Regions from separate parts of the Ureibacillus endophyticus genome, predicted to be linked through region 1. Evidence: riboswitches for the same ligand, from Rfam matches in the RefSeq annotation. Region 1 holds a riboswitch; the other holds the start of a gene.
What was found. A riboswitch is a leader RNA that binds a small molecule or an ion and turns the genes downstream of it on or off. The one in region 1 is predicted to bind glycine.
Positions count from the first base shown of each region.

Region 2: linked by a shared signal. The riboswitch ahead of NKR20_RS05665 (amino acid permease) and the one ahead of gcvT (glycine cleavage system aminomethyltransferase GcvT) in region 1 are both predicted to bind glycine.

Region 1 is NZ_JAMYWW010000001.1:2,185,767-2,196,524, forward strand. It holds gene NKR20_RS10735 (vitamin B12-dependent ribonucleotide reductase) at 1-2,268, opposite strand, end outside; gene NKR20_RS10740 (lipoate--protein ligase family protein) at 2,514-3,350, opposite strand; gene NKR20_RS10745 (rhodanese-like domain-containing protein) at 3,451-3,834, shown strand; gene gcvPB (aminomethyl-transferring glycine dehydrogenase subunit GcvPB) at 4,092-5,561, opposite strand; gene gcvPA (aminomethyl-transferring glycine dehydrogenase subunit GcvPA) at 5,554-6,900, opposite strand; gene gcvT (glycine cleavage system aminomethyltransferase GcvT) at 6,918-8,024, opposite strand; glycine riboswitch at 8,358-8,450, opposite strand; gene NKR20_RS10765 (shikimate kinase) at 8,580-9,092, opposite strand; gene NKR20_RS10770 (hypothetical protein) at 9,124-9,297, opposite strand; gene comGF (competence type IV pilus minor pilin ComGF) at 9,290-9,754, opposite strand; gene NKR20_RS10780 (hypothetical protein) at 9,724-10,041, opposite strand; gene NKR20_RS10785 (type II secretion system protein) at 10,028-10,456, opposite strand; gene comGC (competence type IV pilus major pilin ComGC) at 10,468-10,758, opposite strand, start outside.
Region 2 is NZ_JAMYWW010000001.1:1,159,258-1,170,015, forward strand. It holds gene istB (IS21-like element helper ATPase IstB) at 1-649, opposite strand, end outside; gene istA (IS21 family transposase) at 646-1,932, opposite strand; one part of gene NKR20_RS05650 (IS3 family transposase) at 2,221-3,104, opposite strand; one part of gene NKR20_RS05650 (IS3 family transposase) at 3,104-3,350, opposite strand; gene NKR20_RS05655 (alpha/beta hydrolase) at 3,917-4,864, opposite strand; gene NKR20_RS05660 (YqkE family protein) at 5,057-5,293, shown strand; gene NKR20_RS05665 (amino acid permease) at 5,427-6,770, opposite strand; glycine riboswitch at 6,907-6,982, opposite strand; gene NKR20_RS05670 (VanZ family protein) at 7,211-7,699, opposite strand; gene NKR20_RS05675 (aldo/keto reductase) at 7,696-8,586, opposite strand; gene NKR20_RS05680 (NUDIX domain-containing protein) at 8,669-9,211, shown strand; gene NKR20_RS05685 (hypothetical protein) at 9,347-9,862, shown strand; gene fur (ferric iron uptake transcriptional regulator) at 9,961-10,416, shown strand; gene NKR20_RS05695 (hypothetical protein) at 10,463-10,609, opposite strand.

The DNA.
Region 1 (10,758 bases):
TAAGCGTTCATATACTTTTTGAACTTGCTCAACAGTATAACCCTTTGGAGCGTTCACAGTTTTAGAAATTGACGAGTCTACCCAACGTTGAATTACACATTGTACATCCGCATGAGCTTCAGGCGTTAATTCCATAGAAGAAATGAACCAGTGTGGTAAATTGTTTTCATCTGCATCTGGATGCGCTTTTAAGTATTCTTGTACAATTTCAGCTTTCACTTCAATAAACTTACCTAATCGACCTGAACGGTAATATACGAAGGAGAAATAAGGTTCTAAACCAGTAGCAACACCCACCATTGTACCAGTTGATCCAGTAGGTGCAACCGTTAATAAATGAGAGTTACGAATACCGTTTTCTAGTACTCCTTGGCGAACATGTTCAGGCATTTGTTGCATATATCCTGTATTCACAAAGGCTTGTCTTAAACGATTAGTTTCTTCCTCTGTTTCACCTTGTAAGAATGGGAAGCTTCCGCGTTCTTTTCCAAGTTCAATAGAAGATTCATACGCTGTGACAGCAATTGTTTCAAAGATTTTATCAACTAACTCATTACCTTCTTGTGAACCATATTCTTTTTCACAATAAATAAGCAAATCTGCTAAGCCCATAACGCCAAGACCAACACGACGTTCTCCTAAGGCTTGCTTACGATTTTCCTCTAAGAAATAAGGTGTTGCATTAATAACGTTATCTTGCATACGTACACCAATTCTTACAGTTTCTTTCAATGATTCGAAATCAACAGTTTTTGACTCTTTTTGAGCAAATTGAGCTAAGTTAACAGCTGCTAAATTACATACTGAAAACGGCGCAAGTGGCTGTTCTCCACATGGATTTGTTGCTACAACCTTTTGCCCGTAAGCACGTGCATTTGTCATGTCATTCGCATTATCAATGAAGAAAATACCAGGTTCTGCGGCATAAGTTGCACAAATATTAATTAAATTCCAAAGTTCTCGAGCTTTAATTTTACGATATGTGCGTACTCTGTAACCTAGAGCTTCCCATTCACGAACATCCCCTACTTCATGCCACTTTTCGTTATAAATGGCCATTTCTTCAGGAGTATAGTTTGCAACATCTGGGAAACGTAGTTCGTACTCCTCATCATTTTCGACTGCTGCCATAAATTCTTTTGTTAAAGTAACTGAAATATTTGCACCAGTTAAAAATTCTGGATTGTGAACACTATATGTTCCACCATCTCGAAGTTTCGATTCGGCATCCTTAATAATTGCTTCACTGAAACCACCAAGGCCAGGTATATTTTTATAATTTACAATACCTTGGTACATCGCTTCTTCTTGCTGTGTTAATGGCTTAAATTTCAGCTTTTCTTGAGCTAAGCGGGTAATAAGCTCATCTTCTGTATTTTCAATTAAATAGCGAAGAATACGTGGATTTTGCATTTTTGAAATAATAAATTCAACGATATCTGGGTGCCAATCTGCCAACATAATCATTTGTGCTCCACGTCTTGAACCACCTTGCTCTACAAGATGTGTTAACTTAGCAATATCGTCAAGCCATGATACTGAACCACTAGATTTTCCATTTACACCGCGTGCAAGTGTGTTACGAGGGCGTAATGTAGAACCATTTGTACCTACTCCGCCACCACGACTCATAATTTCCATAACTTGTTTACGATGATCACTTATCCCTTCACGGCTATCAGGGACAAAAGGCATAACATAACAGTTAAAGAATGTTACATCTGTTTGTGAACCAGCTCCGTACAACACTCGTCCAGCAGGGATAAATTTCAATGAAACAAGTTGCTCATAGAATTTATTAAACCATTTTTCTCTATTTTCATCTGTTTCTTCAACAGAAGCTAACCCTGTTGCATTACGTTTTGCGATTTGTTCATAAAAAACTTCTAGAGGCTTTTCAATAACGTCTAAGGACCTTACAATAATGCCTGTATTTTGTTCTTTAGAATCATCTAGTACGTGACGGTATTCTTCCTCGATTAAAATTTCAGCTTTCTTTGCTTCAAAATCAATTGAGCGAATAAACCCTAATCCACGTGCAGGAAATTTTGGATCTTCCTTAATAGTTAATACTACAAAATCTCCAGGCTTTAATGTCTTCTTTTCTGTATCCTTAAACGAATAGCGGTCAATCATCACCAATCTTGACACGCCTTTATGAGTTATATGCATGTCCTTTGTAATTGGATGAACTTGGGGGAAATTCTCGATGTCATTATTAAGTTGCTCTATGAGGATGGTTGTTTGTGTTTCATTTACCATTACCATCTGCCAGCCTCCTTGCTATTAATACATCTAGTATGATTTACACTCAATAACCACACAATATATTGTGCTTCTATCAAAATAATCACACTAGATGTTGTATTATTTATATTCACTAGAAAAGATTACCGCATAAAAATTATCAATGCAAGGGGTTGATTTTTTTAAATTTGTATAAAACGTTGAGAATACATGACTTTCAATGAAAAAATATTTTTTCAGCTTAAACAAAACGTATGTTCTATATACTATTTTCTATAATTCCACTCATCAGTCAAGTATTTTTTTTCTTCTAAATTTCTAACATACTCTAATTGCTCAGAAGTTAATTCATAAGGAACTAATTCAATATCAAGTGCCTTTTCAAAACCATCTCTGAAAGCATCAATACATTGTGAAATCGTAATTTTTTTAGATGTTAATTGATTAATTGCAACTGCTTTTTCAGGTAATTTTTTTCGCATTCTTTCCTTAACTTTGTCAGAAGAAAACTTAAATACAGATAATAGTTTTTCTTCATCTAGTTCTAATAAAATGGCACCGTGCTGTAAAATGACACCTTTTTGTCTTGTTTGCGCACTTCCAGCTACTTTTTTACCCTCAACAACAAGTTCATACCAACTTGGAGCATCAAAACAAACTGCGCTTTTTGGACTTTTTAAATCAGCACGTTTTTCTTCTGTATCTGGAACGCTAAAATAAGCTTCTAAGCCAAGGTTTTGGAAACCAACTAGTAAACCTTCACTTAACACTCGATAAGCTTCTGTAACGGTTGCAGGCATATTAGGATATTGTTCTGTGACGATTATGCTATAAGTTAATTCATGTTCATGTAAAACAGCCCGTCCACCAGTTGGTCGTCTAACAAAACCAAGATTTTGAGCTTTTACTGCATCTAAATCGATATCCTTTTCTGCACTTTGGAAATAGCCAATCGATAAAGTTGCTGGATTCCATTCATAAAATCTAATTACAGGTGGAATTTCCCCCTTACTATGGAAGTCTAGTAATGCTTCATCTAAAGCCATGTTATATGAAGGACGACATGGTCCAGAATTTATAAAATACCATTTTGCTTTCATCATTTCATCTCCTCACAATAAATATCATTTTATCAAACCCATTGGACTATCGCTACTTTCTCTTTTATAATGGTAAATGGAGAAAGAAAGGAGAAATTTAGTAGTGGAAGTACTTTATACAATCGCTATCATACTTGGTTTAATAATCGTGTATGTCTTAGTAAACATGTTAAGATTAAAAAAAGCAGTAACAAATCTAACTCAAGAAGAATTCATTCAAGGCTATCGCAAGGCGCAATTAATCGATGTACGAGAGACAAAAGAATTTGATGCTGGACATATTTTAGGTGCACGTAATGTTCCATCTACACAATTACGCCAACGATACAAAGAAATTAGACCAGATCTACCTGTTTATTTGTATTGTCAGAATTCAGGTCGAAGTGCACGTGCTGCATTATTCCTAAAGAAAAAAGGTTACAATCAGCTTTACCAACTTCAAGGTGGATTTAAAACTTGGACTGGTAAAGTGAAAACAAAAGCATAACTAATTTTTCACTAAACTGTAAAAATTTCAGTTACAATACTATCTTAAAATAATTGGGATGCCATTCTTTAGGGGCATCCCATTTTTAATATATTTTTAGACTTTTTCCCTATTATCTTTTAGAAAAAAATAGTTTCTTCCTATATAAATAGTCACTATTAAATTAAAATAATTTTTTGATTTCCACTAATATAATCATTTCAACCATCCACGCACACCATAAAAAACGTCTCACTATAGTGAGACGCTTCAAAATATTAAGCTTCTACTTTTGTATAACGAAGCACTGGTGTACGTGCAGCACGTGTTTCATCTAATCTGCTTACGACAGTTGTGTGAGGTGCTTCTTGTACAATTGCAGGGTTTTCTTCTGTTTCTTTTGCGATTTGAATCATAACATCACAAAATGCATCTAACGTTTCTTTTGACTCTGTTTCTGTAGGTTCAATCATCATTCCTTCTTCCACGTTTAATGGGAAGTAAATTGTAGGTGGATGATAACCGAAGTCAAGTAATCGTTTTGCAATATCTAATGTACGAACCCCTAATTTCTTTTGACGGCGTCCAGATAACACAAATTCATGTTTACAATGACGGTTATATGGAAGATCGAAATAAGGTTCTAAACGACGCATCATGTAGTTTGCGTTTAATACAGCATATTCTGTTACTGCTTTTAACCCTTCTGGACCCATTGTGCGAATATAAGTATAAGCACGAACGTTAATTCCAAAGTTACCGTAATAAGGTTTTACACGGCCAATTGATTGTGGACGATCGTAATCGAAATGGAATGTTCCATCTTCTTTTTTCACTAATACTGGTTTTGGTAAGAATGGAATTAAATCCGCTTTAACCCCTACAGGACCAGAACCAGGACCTCCACCACCGTGAGGACCAGTAAATGTTTTGTGTAAGTTTAAGTGAACACAATCGAAGCCCATGTCTCCAGGACGAGCCTTTGACATAACCGCATTTAAGTTTGCTCCATCATAGTATACTTTCCCACCTACACTATGAATAATTTCAGCCATTTCAAGAATGTTTTCTTCAAATAAACCTAATGTATTTGGGTTTGTTAACATTAATGCAGCAGTATCTTCTCCAACTACACGACGTAAATCCTCTAAGTCTACTAATCCGTCTTCATTTGACTTAACTGTAATTGTTTCAAAACCAGCTACAGCTGCAGAAGCAGGGTTTGTTCCGTGAGCAGAGTCTGGTACGATTACTTTGTTTCGATGTCCTTCACCATTTGCTTCATGGAACGCACGAATCATCATCAATGCTGTCCATTCACCATGAGCACCCGCTGCTGGTTGTAAAGTTACTTCATCCATACCTGTAATTTCAACTAAAGAGGTTTGTAACTCATATAGTAATTCCATAGCACCTTGTACAGTTGATTCATCTTGTAGTGGATGTATATTAGCAAATCCAGAAAGTCTAGCAACGTTTTCATTAATTTTTGGATTATATTTCATTGTACACGAACCAAGTGGATAGAAACCTGAATCTACACCATGGTTACGGCGTGAAAGTGCAGTATAGTGACGCATAATATCAAGCTCTGAAACTTCTGGAAGTTCGGCAGCTTCTTCACGAACATATCCTTCTGGTAAAAGTTCAGCAAGATCGAAATCAGGTACATCGATTTCAGGTAAACTATAACCTACACGTCCCTCTTTCGATAATTCAAAAATAAGAGATTGGTTTTCGTTAAGCATTGTAAGCCCCCATTTCTGCAACTAATGTTTCGATTTCCTCTTTTGTACGTAATTCTGTCACAGCAATTAACGCATGATTTTCTAATTCCGGATAAACGCGACCTAAATCGAAACCACCGATAATACCTTTTTCTAGTAATTTGTTATTAATTTCACTAACAGGTTTATTTGTTCTCACAACGATCTCGTTAAAGTGAGAACCTTGGAAAGGAACAACAAATCCAGCATTTTCAAAGGCATTTTTTGCAAATCTTGTTTTTACAATATTTTGCTTCGCCATTTCTTGTACGCCTTGTTTACCAAGAGCTGTCATAGCAACAGATGCTGCAAGTGCAAGTAATGCTTGGTTTGAACAAATATTAGAAGTAGCTTTCTCACGACGAATATGTTGCTCACGAGCTTGTAATGTTAATACATATCCACGGCGTCCTTCGTGGTCAACTGTTTCACCAACTAAGCGACCAGGCACTTTACGCATTAATTTTGAAGTTGTTGCAAAATATCCACAGTACGGACCTCCGAAACTTTCAGGAATACCAAACGGTTGTGCATCCCCAGTTACGATATCTGCGCCTAATTTGCCAGGTGGTGTTAATACGCCAAGAGCAAGAGGATTTGCCGAAACGATGAATAATCCTTTCACATCATGAGTTAATTCACCAATCGTCTTAATATCTTCAATTTGACCGAAGAAGTTAGGATATTGAACTAATACTGCTGCAGTCTGGTCGTCTAGTAGACCTTTCAACGCTTCGATATCCGTTACACCATCTTTTGATGGAACTGTAACGACTTCAATTGATTGACCATATGCATATGTAGCAACAACGTCTCTATATTCTGGGTGAATTGCATCAGATACTAAGAGTTTTTTACGGCGTGTATGACCAGCAGCAAGCATACCTGCTTCTGCTAAAGATGTACCACCATCGTACATAGAAGAGTTCGCTAAATCCATTCCAGTAAGCTCTGCAATCATAGTTTGGAATTCAAAGATAGCTTGTAGCTCACCTTGTGAAATTTCTGGTTGATATGGTGTATAAGCTGTATAAAATTCTGAACGAGAAATTACATGATCTACGATAATCGGTTTGTAATGGTTATAGATACCAGCACCTAAGAACGATACATGAGATTCTGTATCACTATTTTTTGATGCTAATTGCTTTAACTCTTTAAGAAGAGCAGATTCTGACTTTGCCTCTGGAATATTATATAACCCTTTAAAGCGAACACTTTCTGGAATATCCGAAAATAGTTCATCTACACTTTGTACACCAATTGTCTCTAACATTTCTTTTTGATCTGTTTCCGTCATTGGAAGATAACGATGTGCCATGGAATTACCCTCTTTTCCTATTTTTTTGAACGTTTATAAAAAGGTGTAGCAACCGTTTTAGCTTTTACCTTTTTATTACGAATTTCGATTTCTAACTCTGTATCTAATTCTGTGAATTTTGAGTCAATTAAAGCTAAACCGATATTGCGTTTCGTTAAAGGAGATTGAGTACCAGTTGTTACCTCTCCAATTTCTACGCCGTCTTTAAATACTTTATAACCATGTCGAGGAATACCTTTATCAATCATTTCAACCCCAACAATCTTGCGTTTTAATCCAGCTTCTTTTTGAGCAATAAGAGCTTCTTTCCCGATAAAGTCACTTTCTTTTTGTAGTTTCACAACGAAACCAATTCCTGCTTCAAGTGGTGAAATATCTTGAGATAACTCTTGACCATATAGTGGTAGACAAGCCTCAAATCGTAATGTATCTCGTGCACCTAACCCAGCTGGAACAACACCTTTATCTTTTCCAACTTCTAAGATTTTTGTCCAAAGTTTTACAATGGCAGCTGGTTCCCCATATAGTTCGAAACCATCTTCACCTGTGTAACCTGTGCGAGAAACTAAAACTTTCTGACCTGCTACATCAACATCATTAATAAATTTGAAAGATTTAATTTCAGATAAATTTGTTTCTGTTAATTGTTGTAATACTTCTTCAGCAAGTGGTCCTTGAAGTGCAATTTGAGCATATTCGTTGGATTTGTTTGTTACTGTTACATCACCTTCAATGTGACGCTTCATCCATTCAAAATCTTTTTCAATATTTGCTGCATTTACGCATAATAAATATTTATTTTCTTGCAAGTAATAAACAAGAAGGTCGTCAACTACACCACCATTTTCATAGCACATTGCATTGTACTGAGCTCCACCAAACGGTATTTTTGAAATATCATTGGATAATAATTTTTGTAAGTAAGTAGTAGCATCTTTACCTTCAACAAAAATTTCACCCATATGTGAAACATCAAATAATCCAGCACGGTTTCTTACAGCATCATGCTCTTCTTTAATAGATGAAAATTGTACAGGTAACTCCCATCCACCAAAATCAATCGTTTTACCGCCATATTTTGCATACTCTTCAAAAAGCGGAGTTCTTTTTAACTGGTTTGACATGCGATTTCCTCCTCATTACATTACATAAAAACAAGCAAATTCATTTATACAATACATTAACATTAAGATTCGGGATTTTCTGCAATAATTATAGGAATATAACTAAAAAAGGACAGAAGAATCCCTTTAATCTTTTAGGATTCCTCTGTCCTTGCACCTGAAAGTTACACCAGAACAATCGACTATAGATCATGTCTGATTATTCGGCTTTCCCCTTTGGTGGCTATTTTTACGCTACTCGATATTACGTACATTCCAAAAAAGTTTTAGCAACTTTTTAGACGAGTACACATTCAAAAAATGTATTTGATAAAATAGCACTCTCCAGAGATGCGTCCTGTACGAGTCTTTTTGCCTGAGAGATTCATAGTTAACACTACTTGCTCCTTCGGCGACGCTCTTCACGTTCTCTCCCCGTACAATCATCCGCGCAATATTCATAATTTAATGTACAATATACTGCTCTTAGCCATATCCTAACATTAAATTAAATAGAAAGGCAATCTTTTTTTAAAATAGTCATAAAAACGAACAATTTTATTATTTTTTTATCTATTATTCGCCTTTTAATCTTCTAACTTGGAAGCCAATATATTCAACAATTTGTCTTAATGTACGTCCTCCAGTTAAAACGCGGATATGACCTGCTTCACGGTAAAATTTTCTTCTGGAATAATATAATTGTTCTAACTCAGTTTTTGTAGAACGTTGTACAATAGGGCGATTTTTGTCATTTTTTATCCGTACATATATATCTTCGAAGGTTGCATCTAAAAAAAACACTAGACCACTTCGTCTCATCAGTCTACGGTTTTCTTCTTTCATCGCGACTCCACCACCAGTTGCGATAATACACGCCTCGTCCCGAAAATTTCGTAAAAATTCTGTCTCTAAATTTCTGAAATAAGCCTCCCCATATTTTTCAAATATTTCTGGAATTGTCATTCCTTGTTGCCGAACTATTTCGTGATCCATGTCGTAATATGGCATCTTTAAAAAATAGCTTAATCTTCTACCGATAGCACTTTTGCCACACCCCATGAAGCCAACCAAATATATTTTCCGCATGATATCACCTTCTTTACTACGCAAACTGTTACTACTTACTACCAATTTCCTCTAGTAGGTTTATCGTAGCACGAACATTGGCGAATTCCAATGAATTATATATTTTTATTTGTGATTCGTAAGAAAAAACAAAATATGTCGCAAAAAATGTCGTTAAAAGTAGTAATGATATTGCAAGTAAATAGCTTCCTCCTCTATTATTCATTACGTATTTGTACAAAAAATTCTCGCTCCTTTACTGCTCCACTTTGAAATTCAACATAAACGGTAATATAGTTGCCATTTAAACGAAAAGAAGAATTCTTTATCCCCATTAATAGAGGAATATAACCTAGATAATTTTTTTGCATTCGAATGATATCCTGATATTGATCAACTACAACTATTTCGTTGGAGTTAACATAACTAATTTGAATAGTCTTTGCACGCGTATTTGACTGTTCAATATGCTTAACGTTCGATAAATATTGTTCAAAGTCATTTACGAATAACTCCCATGCAACATGATCATTATTTGTTATTGAATCGTTCATCTGATTTAGCCAACTGTAAATGAAAATAAGAAGGTGAATAAACAATGCGAACACAATAAAACTAAATAATGCTTCAATCAAAGTAAACCCACTAGAATTTAATCGATTTCTCCAATTTCGTTGATACATTTCGTCCTTTCTCCATGTAAATTGGTAAAATGCACGCATATTTTAGAATCTTCATAATTCCATCGATAAACATTACTTTCTATATTCATTACTCCACTATTACTTCCTTCATTTAATATCTTCTTAGCTGCTTCGTATGCAGTGATAGATGCATGTAATTCCATTTTTTTATTAATTAGGGTGCTATACATCTGATAAGAAAGCGGTATTAGTGTACCTGTGATTATTAAAATAATAACGATTGTCAGAAGACTTTCGACAAGTGTTATCCCCTTACAGTTCAGCAAGCTTCATCCGCCCTTTATGAATATTTATAATGATTTGTTTTTCTCCTAAAGGCGTTATAAACTTTAATTTTCCAAAGTCATTTATCTCTCCATTGAAAATCCGAATCAATTTTACGGTACTAAAGGGAGAAAATTCGATATTTGCTGGATAAGGTCTATCTATAATACGCTGTCCACTTCTATCGTAATATGCATAATACGATTGTTTATCATTAAATTCGATTGTAATTACCCTGCCTTGTTCTATGGTAAGTGCTTGTATCGTTTGGATATCAAATTGTACTTGTTGAATAAAACTCTCTACTTTTTGCTTTTCTGCAAATTTATTTGAGAATTGCAGTACGATTGAACTAATAATCGTTAAAATAAATAAAACTAGTAACATTTCTAATAGCGTATATCCTCTGCTATCCAATGTTATCCTTTTCACGAGCCATCACTAACATTTGAAGCACTATTAACTACTACACTACCATCCTCTTGAATATTTACAGGATCACCATTAGGACATGTCGTTTCGTTTTCTTTTAAATATTTTTCATCTACAAGTTGTTCTATGGTTGTGGGAAATGTTTTATGGTCAATTTTGTAAGCTTCAACTTGGCCTTGTACCATGTTGACATAGGCATCACAACCCTTTTCATCGATGGTTGCAAAATGTTTTGTAACATTTGGTATGGTTACTAAAATTAGTACAGAAATAATCAGCAATACTAT
Region 2 (10,758 bases), 1.0 Mb from region 1:
GGAAAATTTCTTCCCATGATTTGAAGTTCACATTGGTTGTAAAAATCGTACTTTTCTTTTCATAACGTGCATCGATGAGTTGGAAGAATAGCTTCGCGTCCTCCGGATCGATTGGTAAATAACCGATTTCATCAATGATTAATAATTTATACTTTGTATAATGTTTCAAACGGCTTTCTAGACGATTTTCAATGCGCGCTTTTTTCAAGTTTTGAATTAAATCATGACACTTAATGAAATAGGTACTTGTCCTTTTTTTCGCTGCTGTAATGCCGATTGCCGTAGCTAAGTGGGTTTTACCCACACCACTTGGACCAAGAAATACAATGTTTTCGTTTTCTTGAATAAAACGTAAGCTCTGAAAATCACGTAATTGTTGCTGATTGACACTTGGTTGAAATTCAAAATCAAAATCTTTCATTTCCTTTAGATGTGGAAAGGCTGCGACCTTCACCATTGCGTGAATCATGTTTTGCTCACGTACATCTACCTCATAATTCGTTAATTTAATGAGCGTATCAATAAATGAAAGTTCATTCTTGATACTGAAGTCAATGACTTCACTTAAATGAAGCCCCATTTCCTTGAGTTTTAAATACTCCAAGTTTTGCAGGAGATGCTGATAGTTTGTGTTTGTAAACTGATTCATTTATAGATGTCTCCGATCGCTGCTAAATTTCGCTTGGCTAAATCATTAATATCTGGATAGTTTGGCATCGCTTTCGACAGTGTCTCACGATAGTGAGCCTCTTGATAATTGAGTTTTGCGTCACTAATTTTATGTTGCGCTATGAGTTCCATGTTATAATGAATCCATAATCGGTCATCATATACTTGTAAACTTACTTTCTTTCCTTGATACGCTGGTGGTACAGAGTATTGATTGGACTTGTAAGAAATCATGTTAGATGCATTGACTTTCACAAGTGTATGGTTGATTTTGAAGGAATCTCTTACTCGTTCAGTTGGTAGCTGGAGTAAGTGATTCTTTTCTTTTTGAAATTCAAGTAATGGAATCTTATTTGTCCCTTGATGAACTTCACGGTTCACACGATTACACAATTGTTCGATATAAATGTGTAGCTCTTCCATATTCAATTGCCCTTGATAAGCATGAATTTCATCAAGTAGCTTCATCGTTGTTTCAACTTTTCCCTTTGTCTTCGGACGTCCTGCGATACAAGGTCTCACTTTGAAACCAAAATCTTGCGCAAATTGGGCAAACTTCACATTCACTTTTCCTTTGGAAAATTCGGTTCTCGCTTCATCCATGACCGTTTTCATATTGTCTGTAACCAGTTCTTCAGGCACCCCACCCATTTTTTCAAACGTTTCCGTAAGGAAAGAAAATAGCACAGCTTGCGACTTTGAAATACTCATATAAAAGAATCGCATACGTGAATGGCTCAAAATTAAAACAGCTACGTTAATTTCTACTTGTTCACCATCTTTTGTTTCGTACAAAATACTTTCTTTCCAATCTAACTGTGCCTGTTTACCTGGACGTGTTTCGAAACGAATACCACTGTTTTTCATACTTGGAATCCGTTCATCTTTATCGAAATAAGCTTGGAATTCCGGTGTATTCGCAATATAAGTGCGGAACGTTGATTGAGCACAACCTAAGCCATGATTATCTTTTAAATACTGCCAAAGATTACGACGATAATAAAACACCTGCTTCGAATCCTCTGATAATAAACTTGCGATTATTGGATAAAACGCATCGATTTTAGATGGTTTGTTACGCTTCTTTTTGGGAACGAAACCGTTTAGATATTTGTCGATGGTACGACGATCTACACCCATGTCCCTTGCTAATTTACTTTTATTAATTTTCATTTTTAAATGCTCCATTATTTGTTTATATGCTGCTAAATCTGTAAGACTTTTCAGTTCGAATGTTGTCTCTACGTTTAATTGAATATACATTTCCAATCACCTCTAGATCAGTATGTATACCCCGAGCATTTTTGTACATTGTTATTCAAGCGGGAATGTACATATTTAAATTAGCATTTGTAAAAATTGATGAGGATTACAGCGGAAAATGTATTCATCCCCACAATGAATACAAAAATTGATGAAGATCTCAGCAGAAAATGTATTCATCCCCACAATGAATACAAAAATTGATGAGGATTACAGCGGAAAATGTATTCATCCCCTCAATGAATATAAAAATTGATGATGGAATGTCAACACTAAACTGGACAAAAATTATGTGGGCTGTAGCTTGAATTCCATCGGCGTTAAATAGCCTAAAGTTCCGTGAATACGGATGTTGTTAAACCAGTGTACGTAATCATCAAGTTCAAGAGCGAGCTGTTCAAGGGAAGCGAAGTGGACTTGGTTTGCGAATTCGGTTTTAAATACCTTAAATGTCGCTTCGGCCACGGCGTTATCGTAAGGGCAACCCTTCATGCTTAATGAACGCTGAATGCCAAACGTTTCGAGTGCTTCTGAAATCAATTGGTTATCGAATTCTTTTCCTCGATCGGTATGAAACATTTGTACATCATTCAGATTGGCTTGGACGCTTGCGAGTGCTTTATAGACAAGGTCTGCTGTTTTATTTTCACCTGCACTATGTCCAATAATTTCTCGATTGAAAAGGTCGACAAATAAGCATACATAGTGCCATTTTTTGCCGACACGGACGTATGTTAAATCGCTCACTACGACAGCTAACTCCTCAACCTGATTGAATTCACGTTGTAATTCGTTTTTAATGGGTGCTTCATTGCTGCTCGATTTATGCGGCTTAAATTGTGCCACTGTGTAGTTTGAAACGAGTCCCATTTCGCTCATCAAACGACCAATTCGACGTCTTGAAACTTGTTTTGGCTCGGCCAATTTCGTCAGTTCTTTTTTGATTTTACGTGTGCCATAGTTATTACGGCTGGCTTTGAAAATGCGTTCAATATCCTTAGAAAGTGCCGCATCTTCCGCTTTTCTTGCACGCTCACCAGAAAGGTCCGCATGGTAATAATACGTACTTCTTTTAATATCGAGGACGGCACACATTGCTGATACCGAATACTTGTGAGCGTTATTACGAATCACATTTATTTTCGTCCCATGATCAGCGCCGCTTGCTTTAAAATGTCGTTTTCCATTAGTAAGCGTTGATTTTCTTTGCGTAAGCGGTCAAGCTCTGTTTCTTCTTCTGTTCGATTATCTTTTGCAGCGAAAGAGCCAGTTGCTTGATGATTTTTGATCCATTTATCCAAAGCTGAAGCCGTTAGATCATACTCTCGTACAATATCTGCACGAGACTTTCCGTTTTCATAAAGCTTCACCATTTGCAGTTTAAATTCAGGTGTAAATGTTCGACGTTGACGTGTCATAAAAGCACGCTCCCTTAAGTTAGTAGTCTAAGTTTACAACCCCTCATTTATTCTGTCTAACTTAGTGTAGCCTATCCATGAAGATCTCAGCAGAAAATGTATTCATCCCCTCAATGAATACAAAAATTGATGAGGATTACAGCAGAAAATGTATTCATCCCCTCAATGAATACAAAAATTGATGAAGATCTCAGCAGAAAATGTATTCATCCCCACAATGAATACAAAAATTGATGAGGATTACAGCGGAAAATGTATTCATCCCCACAATGAATACAAAAATTGATGAAGATCTCAGCAGAAAATGTATTCATCCCCACAATGAATACAAAAATTGATGAGGATTACAGCGGAAAATGTATTCATCCCCACAATGAATACAAAATTTGAAGAAGATTACAGCAGAAAATGTATTCATCCCCTCAATGAATATAAATTTTGATGGGGATTTCAGAAAAAAATAGTATTCAAATTATCGATAGATATAAATTGTGGAAAATCAGCAGAAAGTTTTATTCATATATACAACAAAAAAGAGTGCTACACATCACGATGAGCACTCCTTACTATGATATTTCCTTTTCCAACTCTTTGACGAGTACATAATTTTGTAAAAACTCCGATACAACCTCTTCATATTCTTGTGGGTTTTGATTAAAGCTTTGGGCATGAGCACCTTTTTCAAAAAGCTTTAACATTTTCGGTTCGCTTTTTTCTTCGTACATTTCTTTTGTCATGTACGGTAAGATAAAATCATCTTCCATGCTATGAATAAACAACATTGGAGCTTGGATACTTTTTACTGCTTCTTTTGGTGTAATGCTTTTTAATGAATAACCGTCCCGCAATCTTAAGAAAAAGTCTGCTAAATGAATTGGCAGTTTTGTTCGTAAAATGGTTTCCTTTTTCACAATTTGAGCAATCAGTTCGGAAAAATTAGAGAAACCACAATCTGCTATATAAAAGTCTGCACCATCTTCAACTAATCCCGCATATAAAATCATACTTGCTGCACCCATTGATTCACCGTGAATACCAAGTATCGCATCATTACCAATAAGAGTTTTTACAGTTTTTACAACAGCTGCAAGATCGAACTTTTCATAATATCCATAGCTTGTTGTCTTTCCACCTGATTCACCATGTCGGCGATGATCAAATACAAAAGAATTGAATCCTAGACGTTCAAACATACGTGCATATCGAACGGAATTAATTTTATTTTCCGTTACACCGTGACAGATAATAATGGTATTGTTTGTATTAATGGGTTTAAAGAAAATCCCTTTTATTGGATATCCGTTTGGAGAATCAATGCTTAATTCTTCTTTCGGACAATTGTTAAACCAATTTTCATCAAAACGTTGTGCTTTTAATTCACGATCGTAAATGAAATGATCATCTTTCTTTTTTATATACATTAAACGATTCGTCACCATAAATCCAAAACCAGTAGTGATAGCAGAGAGAGTAGTAATAATACTAGATAGCCATAATACTTTTTTTCGTTTCATTAAAAACACCTCGATTCCTACATAGTATTGAATATTCCTATTCACTTCATACGAGTGTATTAATACATGAATGGTTATTATTATTTTACGCAAATATACTTTAATAGGTTCTTTATATTAGAGAGTTCTTTCGTGAAATTTGGCTAAAAAATGTTAAACTAAAAGTGACTTTATTTTGAGTAGGTGAAGAAAATGGCAAAGAAACAAAAACAAACGGTTAATAAAGATGATTCTGTAACATTAAAAGATCAACTAAATGCTGATGTGTTAGCAAAATTAAAAGCTGCGAAACAAAGCCTAGTTGCAGAAGAGCAAGCAAAAGAAGAAGAGCGTCAAGCAAAACTAGCATTTGAACGAAAACAACGTGAGAAAAATATGAGCTTTGAAGAGTTATTAGAAAAGTACGGAGACAAAGGTTCGAAATTTTAATTGTTTGCAAATATTCCCGTCAAATTGAACGATAATTCTGCCAAAATAGTGAATTATCCCGCCAAACTACGGGAAAATTCCGCCAAAATCAAAAATAATCCCGTCAAAAGAAAAAAGCGCTAAGTAATCAAGATTACTTAGCGCTTTTTCTCATTCCATAAGTAAACAACAATAGTATAAACCAAACTGGTGTAAGTAATAATGCAGATCTCGTATCCTCAGAAATAAACATAATAACTAAAATTGCTAAAAATAATAGCAATACAACATAATTGATAAATGGTGTTAATGGAGCTTTAAACGTTGATTTTTTATGTAAATCAGGTCGTTTTCTTGTATAACGTATATGTGATATTAAAATAATAGCCCATACCCAAATAAAACAAATGGCACTAATTGTTGTTACAACACTGAATGCAGAATCTGGAATCACATAACTTAATAATCCACCAATTGATACAACAACCGTTGAAACTAGAAGAGCGTTGCTTGGTACAGAGTTTCCATTTAATTTACCTAAAGATTTTGCACCTTGGTTATTTTTACTTAAGTTGAACATAATTCTACTCGTTGAAAATAGTCCGCTATTACATGCAGAAGCTGCAGAAGTGAGAACAACGAAATTGATAATCCCAGCTGCTACTGGAATTCCGACTAAACTAAATACTTGTACAAAAGGACTGTTTTCTGCACTTAGACTTGTCCAAGGATTTATACATAAAATGACAAAGATGGCTCCAATGTAAAATAACAAAATACGCATTGGAATTTTGTTAATGGCAGATGGGATGTTCTTCTTTGGATCAGAAGTTTCAGCTGCGGACACACCAACAATTTCAACTCCTACAAAGGAAAATACAACCATTTGGAAGGCGAATAAAAATCCAGTAATGCCATTCGGGAAGAGACCACCGTGTGACCAAAGATTACTTACTGAAACAGTACCGGTGTTTGTTTCAAAGCCAATAACTAACATGACAATTCCCACAACAATTAAAGCAACAATTGTTATTACTTTAATGATTGCAAACCAAAATTCTAATTCACCAAATAATTTTACAGTCAGTAGATTGAAAAATAGTAGAATAACTAAACATACAAGGGCTGGAATCCATTGCGGAATGTCAAACCAATATTGTACGTACATTCCGACAGCAATAATATCGGCCATTGCTGTCATAATCCAGCAAAACCAATAAGTCCATCCTGTAACATATCCTGCCCAAGGACCGATATAATCAACGGCAAAATCATTAAACGATTGATAGCGAGTGTTCGATAATAATAGTTCTCCTAATGCTCTCATGACAAAAAATAATGCAATACCAATAATTAAATAAACGAAAATAATTGAAGGACCAGCTTTTTCAATGGCTGCCCCAGAACCTAAAAATAAGCCTGTCCCAATTGTCCCACCTATTGCGATTAATTGGACATGACGATTTTTTAAGTCACGTTTTAATTCTTGCTGTGCCACAAGAATGCCTCCTTTTTATTACCATATTCCATAGAAAATAAAAAAATGAGATAGGATATCCCATCTCATTAGACATAAAAAATAACAAATAAAATATATAAAAATAGTAAAACAAAATAGTATTACTTCTTATACTTGTTACTTTTCTGTCCTTTTGCCTGAGATTGTGAACCCTTCGGCGACGCAAATGCGTTCTCTCCAGAAATTGCTCCGGCTATAGTTACCCCATAGCGTTCATCGCGGTTATTTAATTTACTTCCAAATGTTGTGTTCAATAATATCAATCTATTTTGTTTATTTCAATGCTATATAACTAGAAATACGACATGGACATATGAATTTTAATATATTTATGTAGAAAATTGCTGTGTGATATAGCTAGAATGAGGATAAAAAAGTTTTGAAAAATACAAAAAACTCCCCATCAGAGGGGGAGCAAATTATTTTTCTTCACTAGTTTTAAACAAATATCTAATTGAATAAATGACTTTAAATAGAAATAAGAAAGTAATGGCACCTGCTGTATCTAATAATACATCTTGAAAAATTCCAGTTCTTCCTGCGACAAAAGTTTGGCGAAATTCGTCTAGGGAAGCAACTAAAAATGTTGAAGCAATTGCATAAATAATCGCGAGTTTTAACTTGAACTTGCGATAGAATAAATAGAACAATAATCCGACAAATCCATAACCGACAAAATGTAGTCCTTTTCTTACTAAAAATTCAATAAAGTAATAATAGCCACGAGTTTCAACTGAAATCGTTCTACCCCAATAATAAAATTCGAATTTACTTAGAAAATCATAGAATGGCTCGTCCTTCAACAAAACTTGCAAAGATGGTACAATCGTTTGCTGTTCATAAGACATACTGGAAACCATAAATAATACGATTAGGACTGAAATGATGAGGAAAATATACTTTTTCATCTGTGATCGGTATAAACATCTTTCTTTGTAATTTGATCAATGTAGGATAAGTCTGTTATACCTTGTGCTTTTTCGTATGCCTTGATATTTTGTTCAAGTTGTTCTTTATTGCGGGCTCCTATTACTGTTGATGCAACTACAGGATGTTTCAAATTAAACGCAAATGCAAGAGCATGTATATCTTCGTAATGAGATTCTAAAGATTGGATAACTTGTTGTAGTTCTTCACTAGAATAACTCATATAATTTTGTATTCTATTTTTCCAATCACTTGTAAGAATGCCTTTCGCAATGGAACCTCTTGTCACGACTGAGGTACCTGCAGAAGCAATTTGTTCAAACCATTCCTCAGCGCGGCGATCTAATATGTTATATTGCATCATATTTGAAATGGCATTACTGTTCTTCAAAAATGATGTAAACACATTTGGACGTATAGAAGATATACCATATTCGCGAATATACCCTTGATCCTTTAGTCGTTCAAATGTTTCAATAATGTCATCCCAGGGGTCGTTAATTGTTCCGCCGTGTAATTGATAAACATCAATATAATCTGTTTTTAATCGACGTAAGCTTTCCTTTAATCCGTTTTCAATGTGAGAAGGGGAAGGATCCCAACTCCATCCATTTTCTCCTGTATTCCATCTGTTTCCAACCTTTGTAGCAAGTACAATTTCATTACGGTGTGGTTTTAAAAGTTCACCGACAATTTCTTCGTTCATCCCATGATCATACAGGTCTGCCGTATCAAAATAATTAATACCATAATCAATGGCAGAATAGATCACTGGTTTCGCATCTTCAATAGTAGTTGGTAAAGACATACAACCTAAACTTAATTCGGTGATTTCAATAGAGCTATTCCCAAGAGCTCTTTTTTTCATTTATTACACGCCTTTCTGCCATACAAATTTCTAACTACAATGGTACAATGAATGTAATGAACACGACAAGCGAGGAATCTTAATGAAAAAATTTGAAGAGAAAACGATAAGTTCTAATCAAATCTTTAATGGGAAAGTAATCTCATTAAAAGTTGATGATGTTCTACTTCCAAATGGTAATCAATCTAAACGAGAAATCGTAAATCATCCAGGGGCAGTGGCGGTTATTGCAATTACGGATGAAGGAAAATTAATTCTTGTCGAACAATACAGGAAAGCATTGGAAAGATCGATTATCGAAATTCCTGCGGGGAAACTTGAACCAGGAGAAGCACCTGAAGTCACTGCACGAAGAGAACTAGAAGAAGAAACAGGGTACGGCTGTCACAAATTAAGTTATCTTCAAACCTTTGCAACATCGCCTGGATTTGCGGATGAAGTAATACACCTTTTTGTAGCGGAGCAATTATTTGAAATTGTAGAAAAGGCAGAGCTTGATGAAGACGAATTTGTTGAACTAATGCAAGTATCTGTAGAAGAAGCAGAAGAAATGGTGAAAGACGGTCGCATTTATGATGCAAAAACAGCGTTTGCAGTGCTTTGGATGAAATTAAATAAATCATAACTTGCCTTAAGCAATAGGCAAGTTTTTTTAGTTTATAAACTCTTAAAAAAGTAAATTTGATAGAATGGATTGAAAATTGGAGGGTATATTGATAGAGGACGAGCATAAGATGGTAACAACGAAAGGAGAATGCTTATGTATCGTTCCACTCTAGTAATCCAATTTGCAGTGATTCTAGCAATTAGCTTTGTAAGCGGTGTCGTTTGTTTTCAGTTATTTCCCCTGGACAAGGCAATGGAGTTAATTAAATATATAGATCCGAGAGTTTTGGAATTAGAAAAAATCACCATATGGAATACAGTTTTTCCCCTTATACCTTGGATAGTCCTAGTATTATTTTTCACGACTCATCCTTATTTTCATGTGTTAGCACGTTTTGTCGTAGCAGTTAAAGCTACTTTTTTTGGATTTAGTTCTGTATTTCTATTAACTCAACAAGAATCACTATTAGTTTATAGTGTATGGTGGTTTCCTTTTCAATTTCTTTATTGCATTCTACTTTTCCTTCTTTGTTCCGTATATGCATCAAAGAAAGTTGGCAATAACCGAAAATTTTTCTTCTCCCAAAGGCTTTTTGTTACACTAATTATTGCAATATCCATTATTTGTATCGGTGAAAATTTAGTCATTACTTATATTATTCCAAGCTAATGACATGAAAGCTTTGAAGTTTTTATTAATAAAGTATCCCTCTCTTGTAATAGCTTTCACTCATTTGGTATAATGAGATGAGTTTAGGAGGGCGTCTTATGGAAAGCCGTATTGATCGAATAAAAAAGCAATTACATAGTGCTGGCTACAAACTGACGCCGCAGCGTGAAGCGACAGTTGCAGTGCTATTAGAACATGAAGAAGACCATTTAAGTGCAGAGGACGTTTACTTACTTGTAAAAGATAAAGCACCAGAAATCGGTCTTGCGACAGTATACCGTACATTAGAATTATTAACAGAATTAAAGATTGTTGACAAAATTAACTTCGGTGATGGCGTGTCCCGTTATGATTTACGACAAGAAGGGGCAAAGCATTTCCACCACCATCTTGTTTGTATCGAATGTGGTGCTGTTGACGAAATTCAAGAAGACTTACTAGATGACGTTGAAGTTATCGTAGAAAAACGTTGGAACTTTATAATTAAAGACCACCGATTAACATTCCACGGAATTTGTCATCGTTGCCATGACCAACAAAATGAAGAAAAATAATTAAAAGGTGTACCTAAGATAGTGACTTAAGTACACCTTTTCACTTTTAATCTAACTTTGTTTTTGAAACAGTTTTTGTATCCTCAATGTTTGCGATTTTTAGAACACCATCAACTAACTGAAAGACATATCGTTTTTCCCGCTCATAATGCCAAGTACCTTCATCCAACGAATAGAATTTGAAAATCTGCATACCTATCATTATTTATTTCCTTTTCACAAGATGAGCAAATGGAAAGTTATCTTCTCCATCAATTGCTGGGGAACTGCATTCTATAATTCATCAGAATCTGTGGCGATTTTTCCACAATTGTGGCTAGAACGCATAAATTAGAACCTCCC